2 regions of the Vibrio sp. QJM3NY_39 genome follow, and region 1 is predicted to be linked to the other one. Evidence: predicted binding sites of a transcription regulator. Region 1 holds the regulator's gene; the other holds the start of a gene.
The links. Region 1 encodes PurR, which represses purine synthesis genes. Its sites were predicted from a motif close to TNANGNAAACGTTTNCNTNA; they were not measured.
Positions count from the first base shown of each region.

Region 2: a site for PurR is predicted at 2,214-2,233, ahead of pckA (phosphoenolpyruvate carboxykinase (ATP)). Genes of this name have one in related genera too.

Region 1 is NZ_CM173505.1:1,200,507-1,205,289, reverse strand. It holds gene elyC (envelope biogenesis factor ElyC) at 6-860, shown strand; gene torR (two-component system response regulator TorR) at 1,122-1,835, opposite strand; gene torD (molecular chaperone TorD) at 2,120-2,767, shown strand; gene purR (HTH-type transcriptional repressor PurR) at 3,084-4,088, shown strand; cyclic di-GMP riboswitch class I at 4,259-4,344, shown strand; gene AC3CHU_RS05495 (TfoX/Sxy family DNA transformation protein) at 4,472-4,783, shown strand, end outside.
Region 2 is NZ_CM173505.1:3,468,975-3,473,757, forward strand. It holds gene gspC (type II secretion system protein GspC) at 1-452, opposite strand, end outside; gene hslR (ribosome-associated heat shock protein Hsp15) at 770-1,156, shown strand; gene hslO (Hsp33 family molecular chaperone HslO) at 1,175-2,068, shown strand; gene pckA (phosphoenolpyruvate carboxykinase (ATP)) at 2,406-4,031, shown strand; gene AC3CHU_RS15455 (AsmA family protein) at 4,185-4,783, shown strand, end outside.

The DNA of each region.
Region 1 (4,783 bases):
CGGATATGTTTGAGCTGAAAAAAGTAGTGTCTTCGTTACTGATGCCACTGCCAGCAATGTTAATTCTCGCTTTTCTGGGTTTAGCCCTAGTGATGTTTACTACCAAAAGGAAGACGGGTTGCCTAATCACCCTTTCAGCCCTCTGTGGTATTTTCCTCATCGCTTTCCAGCCAGTTTCTAATCAACTTTTAATGCCAATGGAAAGGCAACACACCGCTTTTTTACCTGTCGATGAAACCGTCGATTACGTGATGGTTCTCGGAAGTGGTCACGTCGTAGACGACCAAATCCCACCAACATCAGAGCTTAGTCGCACCGGTCTTATGCGTTTAAGTGAAGGGATTCGTATTCTACGCCTTTACCCTGGTGCAAAACTCATTTTGTCTGGCTATGGCGCAGGCACTGAAGTGAGCAATGCTAGAATGATGGCCAAAGTTGCGTTGGCACTAGGTGTCTCAAAGCCCGATATCATTCTGCTTGAAACAGCAAAAGACACTTGGGAAGAAGCCCGCCAAGCCGCTGCGTTCGTTAAAAATAAAAGAATGGTACTGGTAACTTCCGCTAGCCATATGACTCGCGCATTGAATGAATTCCATGCTGCCGGCATGAGGCCATTACCAGCACCAACCAACTACCTTGCACAAGAAGGGATTGTTGAACCTTGGAATAAGTACATGCCCAAAGCTCTTTACCTTGAGCAAACTGAACGTTACTGGCACGAAACAATGGGGTTGATGTGGCAAAGCCTGCGTGATTGGCTTGATACAAGTAATGACACCGTTGAAGAACCCATTGTTGTTCCTGAAACATCTCGCTTAGTTGAAGATGACGGTGGTATTTCTGCGGCGCAGCCTCAATAAGCTCAGCCGAATCAGTAAACTGAATTTTATCAGTAGACATAATCTTACCTGTAGACATAATCTTACCTGTAGACATAGCCTTACCTGTAGACATAGCCTGATCTGTAGACTCGGCCAGATAGGCAAGACTGATTAACCAAGTAATTTGCAGGTTTCCAGTTCATAAACAGTAAAAGCTAAGTAATAAAAAAGCCGAGACATCAATGATGTCTCGGCTTTTACGTTTAAATATCGTTGTTGATTGGTCACTCCCGAAGGAAATCAATCACCAGCGAACATGTAACCTTCACCGTGAACCGTTACAAAAATTTGTGGATTCTTAGGGTCAAACTCCATCTTCGCACGCATACGACGGATTAACACGTCGATAGTTCGATCGTTTGGAGCATCCACTCGGTGGCTGATCATATTCAGAATGCGTTCACGACTTAATACCTGGTTAGGGTAAGAAGAAAGCGCTACCAACAGTTCATATTCAGCTTTAGTCAGTTTTACCGGCTCGCCGTTTTTGCTTAGCGCACGACGAGGGATATCAAACGTCCACTCACCAAAACGAACCACAGATTCGTCTTCAGTCTCTTCAACCTTACCTGCTGCTGTTTTACGAGCGGCAGAAATGCGCCAAAGTAGGTTTTTAACTCGAACCAATAACTCGCGAAGTTCGAAGGGTTTAGTAACGTAATCGTCAGCGCCCATTTCAAGGCCAACGATTTTGTCGATGCTATCCGTGCGTCCAGTAACTAAAATAATTCCAATGTCTGATTGACTGCGTAATTCGCGAGTTAGCATCAATCCATCTTCGCCTGGTAAGTTGATGTCCAGCATAATGAGGTCAACGTTATTATCTTCTAACACGTTTCTCATTTGAGCGCCGCTTTCTGCTTCGCTTACTGTGTAACCTTCGTTCTGGAAGTATCCGACCAGTTTACTGCGGGTTACCACATCATCTTCTACGACTAATACGTGATAGCTCATCTACACCACTTTTCTTATTTAATAGTTTCAGTGACTATTCTATTCATAACTCGTAACAATTCTAGTGGTACACAAGATAAAAGCCAGAAACATGGATCTTTTTTGATACAAGACAATCTTAAACCTTGCTATTTATCGTCCATCGCAATTCAATATAGGCATTACTACTAACGAGTAACTTTGCGTTTCGCAAATAACCTTGTTATTCAGCCTTGGTGTGCTTTGCACAAGTAACTTCAAGATGCATATAAGTAACACCACAAGACTAAATCAGGATCTAAGAAATGAAAGATACGAAAGCGTTCAACGAGCAAAGAGCAGAAATATACTGGTGGCTATCAAGCTTATTCGCTAAAGAGCTCACTCAAGAAGAACTCGATCACTACCACTCTGTTGAAATTCGTTCTTTCCTAACTGGTTTAGGCGAAAATGAAACACTAAAACCGGCGATCGATAGCCTAGTGGATGCGCTAAACCGCCTACAAACGCGTGAGGATGCTCAACTAGAATTGTCTGCTGACTTCTGTGACTTATTCTTAAAAACAGATAAGCATGGCGCACTTCCTTACGCTTCTATGTATATCGGTGAGACTGGCCTTTTGAATGATAAGCCAGCAAAAGATATGGAAGAGATCATGGCCAAGCACAACTTAGTGGTGAACCAAGACCTAAAAGAACCAGCTGACCACATCGCTATCGAACTCGACTTCCTTGGCAACTTGATCATCCGTTCTAATGAAACGGAGCTTGAAGAAGAGCTAGAAAAATCCTTCGCTGTTCAACAGCAATTTATCGAGCAACAACTTCTTACTTGGGTACCAAAGTTCAACGTTAAATGTCATGACGTTGACGAATTCGGTTTCTACGCATCAGTCTCATCTCTGCTACTTGCATTCTGCAAATTGGACACCCAATACCTTGCTGGTGAATAAGCTGATTGGATGACTCGTTAAATAAATTCAGAAGAATGTGACAATTCACCCGGATTTCCGGGTGAATTTTATTGCGAGTAATTTCTAGTCAGTCTAAAATTGTGACCGCAAACGATAAAATATGAAACATTCACGAAATGCTATGCTTATTATAGTTTTGAGCATTTCGGTGTTAAGACAAGCCGCTCAATAGCGGTTTTTTGTTTTTTAGCACTTTAGTACCCAAAGAGCCCTACAAATTTAAGCTCTTAGTTAGGTAGCTTAACGGCTACTTCATTCCGTACTTTGGGAAAGTAGCTTCTAATAGGATAAAACCATGGCCACTATAAAAGATGTCGCTCGCTTAGCAGGCGTATCAACAACAACCGTTTCTCACGTAATCAACAAAACTCGCTTTGTTGCAGAAGCGACTCAAGAAAAAGTAAACAAAGCCGTAGACGAACTAAACTACGCGCCGAGTGCTGTTGCTCGTAGCTTAAAATGTAATACAACGCGCACTATCGGCATGCTAGTGACTCAATCAACCAACCTATTCTTCTCTGAAGTTATCGATGGTGTTGAGAGTTACTGTTACCGTCAAGGTTACACTTTGATCTTGTGTAACACTGGCGGTATCTATGAGAAGCAGCGCGACTACATTCGAATGCTTGCAGAGAAACGTGTAGATGGCATCTTGGTTATGTGTTCAGACCTAACTGAAGAATTAAGAGAGATGTTAGACCGTCACGCTGATATCCCTAAAGTTGTCATGGATTGGGGCCCTGAGACCTCTCAAGCCGATAAGATCATTGATAACTCTGAAGAAGGTGGCTATCTGGCAACCAAGTACCTTATTGAACGCGGTCATTCTAAGATTGCTTGCTTAAGTGGCCACTTAGACAAAGCAGCATGTGTAGAACGTATTGCAGGTTACAAACGTGCGTTGGGTGAAGCCAAAATAGCTACTGATGAGCGTCTAATCATTGAAGGCAACTTTGAGTGTGATACCGCTGTGATTGCTGCTGATCAAATTATTAAAATGGAAGATCGCCCTACAGCCGTATTCTGTTTTAACGACACCATGGCACTTGGCCTAATGAGTCGCTTACAACAACAAGGTATTCGTATCCCTGAAGATATTTCAGTGATTGGTTACGATAACATCGAGTTAGCTGAATACTTCTCTCCACCATTGACCACGGTTCACCAACCGAAGCGTCGTGTTGGTAAGAATGCATTCGAAATTTTGTTAGAACGCATCAAAGACAAAGACCATGAAAAACGTGTATTCGAAATGCACCCTGAAATTGTTGAGCGAAGCACAGTTAAAACGTTAAATTAATTGATAAATTCAGTTTAGTTTAATCAAGCGCACCTTTAGGTGCGCTTTTTTTATCAACAACATCAATGAACCTGGTATCATACTGGAAAGATCATTAATTGAAGCAGTATCACATTTTGAAATAACAAGTGTGAGCCTCATTCAACAAAAACTTTATTCTATTCAATCAGTCACGCACAGGGCAAATCACTTGAAAGAGTGAGACGCAAAGCTTCCGGCCTAAACCACTCGTTGGTATGGTAGCGGGGTTACCGATGGCAAAATGCAGTAACTACTAATAATTTAGTAATTTACGGCTAATTGACAATTTAATTGCAACATTTTGCTAATCTCTCGGACCTGCTTATTTGGTGGCGTAGTTCAAATACACCGAGATAAATAACATGGATAAACCGATACTAAAGGATTCAATGAAATTATTTGAATCCCTAGGAAAAATAAAATCACGCTCGATGTTTGGTGGCTTCGGTCTTTTTGCTGATGACACTATGTTTGCTCTGGTTGTAAATGACCAGCTGCACATACGAGCAGACAAATGCACAACGAAACAGTTCGAACAACAAGGGTTTCAACCGTACGTCTACAAAAAACGTGGTTTCCCTGTCGTTACTAAATATTTCGCTTTACCCGAAGGCCTGTGGCAAGACCAAGAGAAAATCTTGCAGCTTGCAACAACGTCTCTGGGTTTTGCTAAA
Region 2 (4,783 bases), 1.3 Mb from region 1:
TCGACTAATACCGCTTTTAACTTCGCTCGCGTACCTTCGATCTCTTCATTAATTCCGTAGGTTGCTTGTGTGCCGCGATTCGCAATCACAGCTAAGCTTAATTTGGGATTAGAGCTGGCGACCGCACCCACCAAAACCAGATTCAATCGTGTCTTTGGTGCGTCTTGGATAACTTGTTGCTCAACCACAGCAGGCGTGGTTGGGTTATAGGCACCAAAAAGGTTGCTCTGCTGCAAAGAAGAGATATCAAGAGTCGATTGAGGAGCAGAAGACGATGAAGCGGTTGCTTTCCAAGGCACGACGGTTTGCTCGGCAGGTTCGATAAACCATGCAAGCTGTCCTAAAATCCATGCGGAAGCTGCGATTAACACACAACAAAGAACAAGGCTCAGTTTCTGCTGGAGTAAAAATCCATTCTCTAAAAATCGGCTCAGCACCGGAGAGTTATCCATGCGAAGTTTGAGCTCTAAAAAGTTCACGTTCCCTAACCCTTTCTATAACGAATAAAGCTGTAACCTACTAAACTATCAGCTTTTTTGTTCATAAATTCTGTTCCAGCTTATTAAAAGCATAAGATCCTGAACTATATCATAGCAAATCTATAAATCGGCATTACCTGACCTATTTTGTAATCTTCCTTGAAAAAAAAGCCTGTCGCCTCCACATAAGCTTCTACTAAATGTGATAAGCGTCATCAAATAAAATAAGTTGCATACTGTGAATAACAGTTAAACCACATTCATTTCTAACTGAAAAGGCACTGTCCTATATGAAAACGACTAATGAAGCTGTCAGACTCGATAAATGGTTGTGGGCAGCACGCTTTTATAAGACTCGCTCAATTGCTCGCAACATGGTCGATGGTGGCAAAGTCCACTATAATGGTCAGCGCAGCAAACCCAGCAAAATCGTAGAACTTGGTGCAGTGATTACTCTGCGCCAAGGTAATGAAGAAAAGACGGTCACCATAGAGAAAATATCCGCACACCGTGGCGGGGCGCCAGTCGCTCAAACCCTCTATGAAGAAACCACCGAAAGCTTGGCAAAAAGAGAAGAATTTGCACAACAACGCAAGCTAAATGCTCATAGCCCAGCACCAGAACGTCGTCCAGATAAAAAGCAACGTCGTGACATCATCAAGTTCAAGACTCAATAAGCTAGAAGGAATAGCCAAATGGCAGACCCAATGTCTACAAGTAATGTTTTAAATCGCTACCTATTTGAAGACCTATCAGTACGTGGTGAATTGGTACAGATGAACGAAGCGTACCAACAGATTATTTCTAGCAAGGAATACCCAGCGCCAGTACAAAAGCTGTTGGGTGAGCTACTGGTTTCAACGACGCTACTAACGGCGACCCTAAAGTTTGAAGGCTCTATCACGATGCAACTGCAAGGTGATGGCCCAGTATCTCTCGCTGTTATTAATGGCGATAACGATCAGAAGATTCGTGGTGTTGCACGCTTTGACGGTGATATTGCTGACGACGCTGGCCTGCACGACCTTATAGGTAAAGGCCACCTAGTGATCACTATCGATCCTAAAAAAGGTGAGCGTTACCAAGGTATCGTTGGTCTTGAAGGCGAAACACTTGCTGACGTTCTTGAAGGTTACTTTGCTAACTCAGAACAGCTTAAGACTCGTCTGTGGCTACGTACGGGTGAACATGAAGGCAAAGCACACGCTGCAGGTATGTTACTGCAGGTTATGCCAGACGGCACCGGCACGCCAGATGACTTCGAGCACCTGGAGCAGTTAACTGACACGGTTAAAAACGAAGAGCTATTCTCTCTAGAAGCGAATGATTTGTTATACCGCCTATATAACCAAGAGAAGGTTCAGGTATTTACCCCTCAACCTGTCGAGTTCTTCTGTGGTTGCTCTCGTGAACGCAGTGGTGCCGCTATCATTACCGTTGCTCAAGAGGAGATCTACGACATCCTGAGTACGGAAGGTAGTGTTGCTCTTCACTGTGATTACTGTGGCACAAACTACTCGTTCGATAAGGGCGACGTTGATGCACTGTACGCAGAAGCAGCAGATAAAGGCGACAATACGGTTCATTAATTTACAGCGTACCAAAAACACGTAATTTACCCCAAAAAGGTCAGCACTAAGCTGGCCTTTTTTGTGATCAAAATAGCGCAAACTCCGTAACATCTCGTAATAAAATCACCGCTTAATTTTAATCAATTAATAATGTTCTCGCCCCTAGCGCAAAGGTTTGCGTACAGGATAGACTAGTTAGGCCAATATGTGACGAGACGCTTAAAACCCCAAGATTAATATGGATACTTTTTGAGCTGTATCCCTGTTTCCCCAGAGTCTCGTTGCTAGCATGGTGAGCAGATAACAATAAAAAATTAATACAAAATCCCTACAAAATATCCTACAAGGAGCACCTATGACCGTTATGGAACATACTAAGGCTGCACAAATTGATCTAACTAAGCACGGACTGACTGGCGTTACTGAAGTTCTTCGTAATCCTAGCTACGAGCAGTTATTCGTTGAAGAGACACTGCCAGGTTTGGAAGGCTACGAAAAAGGCGTAGTAACGGAACTAGGCTCTGTTGCGGTTGACACTGGTATCTTTACTGGCCGCTCACCAAAAGATAAGTACATTGTTAAAGATGACACTACGCGCGATACCATGTGGTGGTCAGATCAAGGCAAAAATGACAACAAACCGATTACAACTGAAGTTTGGAGTGAGCTGAAAGAGCTTGTGACAACTCAGCTATCTGGCAAGCGCCTGTTTGTCATCGACGGTTATTGTGGTGCTAACCCAGATACGCGTTTAAGTGTGCGTATTATCACTGAAGTAGCGTGGCAAGCGCACTTCGTTAAGAACATGTTCATTCGTCCAACTGACGAAGAGCTAGCAACGTTCGAACCTGATTTCGTGGTAATGAACGGTGCTAAAACAACTAACCCTAACTGGGAGAAGCAGGGTCTAAACTCTGAAAACTTCGTTGCTTTCAACCTAACAGAACGCGTTCAAATCATCGGTGGTACTTGGTACGGCGGTGAGATGAAGAAAGGCATGTTCGCAATGATGAACTACCTGCTTCCTCTGCAAGGCATTGCTTCAATGCACTGTAGTGCAAACGTTGGCGAGAAAGGCGATGTAGCCATCTTCTTCGGCCTGTCTGGTACAGGTAAAACAACCCTATCAACCGATCCTAAGCGTGAGCTAATCGGTGATGATGAGCACGGTTGGGATGACGATGGTATCTTCAACTTCGAAGGTGGTTGTTACGCGAAGACTATTCGTCTATCTAAAGAAGCAGAACCAGAAATCTACAATGCAATCCGTCGCGATGCACTGCTAGAAAACGTAACGGTTCGTGGTGATGGTTCTATCGATTTCGATGACGGTTCAAAAACAGAAAACACTCGTGTTTCTTACCCGATTCACCATATCGACAACATTGTTAAGCCAGTATCAAAAGCAGGTCACGCTCAAAAAGTTATCTTCCTAACAGCGGATGCGTTTGGTGTGCTACCACCAGTATCTAAGCTGACTCCGGAGCAAACTAAGTACCACTTCCTATCTGGCTTCACAGCTAAGCTAGCAGGTACAGAGCGCGGTATTACTGAACCAACACCAACGTTCTCTGCGGCATTTGGTGCAGCATTCTTAACTCTTCACCCAACTCAGTACGCTGAAGTGCTTGTGAAGCGTATGGAAGCAGCTGGCGCTGAAGCTTACCTAGTGAACACAGGTTGGAATGGCACAGGTAAACGTATCTCAATCCAAGATACTCGTGGCATCATCGACGCTATCCTAGATGGCTCAATCGACCAAGCTGAAACTAAGGTTATCCCTATGTTTAACCTAGAAGTACCGCTAGCGTTGCACGATGTTGACCCAGCGATTCTTGACCCACGTGATACTTACACTGACCCACTACAATGGGAAAGCAAAGCGAAAGATCTAGCAGAGCGCTTCATCAACAACTTTGATAAGTACACAGACAATGCTGAAGGTAAGTCACTGGTTGCGGCAGGCCCTCAACTAGACTAACCCAACATCTGCTCGGGCCAAGCCAAAAGCGAACGCCCAATTTAAAGTGATATTTTTGTAGCAAGCCCCTCTTTTGAGGGGCTTTTTTGTTGCTGCTTGCCCCTTTTTGTTCCACTCTGTTTTGAGACTATTGAAATTTAAGGCTTTCAGGGAATGAAAAAGGTATTCATGGTGATTGGCATTGTGGTGGCCATCATCGTTGCGACTATCGCAGCGTTGTTATTAAGCCTACAAACTCAATACCGATCGGATGTTGCTAACTTTTTTATCAAGCATACGCTTGAACAACCTGTACTCATTGAAGACGTTGAGTATCAGGCGCCTTATCACATCACCTTGATGGGCATTACCCAAAGCCAACCTGATAAACAAAAACCTCTCTATATCGACAAGATCGATCTTTGGTTCAGCCTCAGCTCGATTACAGAGGCTAAACTGGTCTTGGACTCCGTCTTGATCAGTGGCCTACAGTTGGAGATAAGCGATCTAGAGACATTCACGCCGTTATTCACCCAACCAAACATCAAGCTCCATCAGCTAGCCATCAATAATCTCGACTTTTCGACCCCAGACTTTAATGCGCGAGGCATCGACCTCCAGATCTCCGATCCAACGTGGGATGACAACAACGCATTGCTGCCTTATGGAAAAACTCAACTCACCGCCACGCAACTTTACTGGCAAGGTGAAGCATTCGATAACCTTCTGATTGATCTAGACCTAAAACCCAGTGATAGCACTCTGTATGGCGC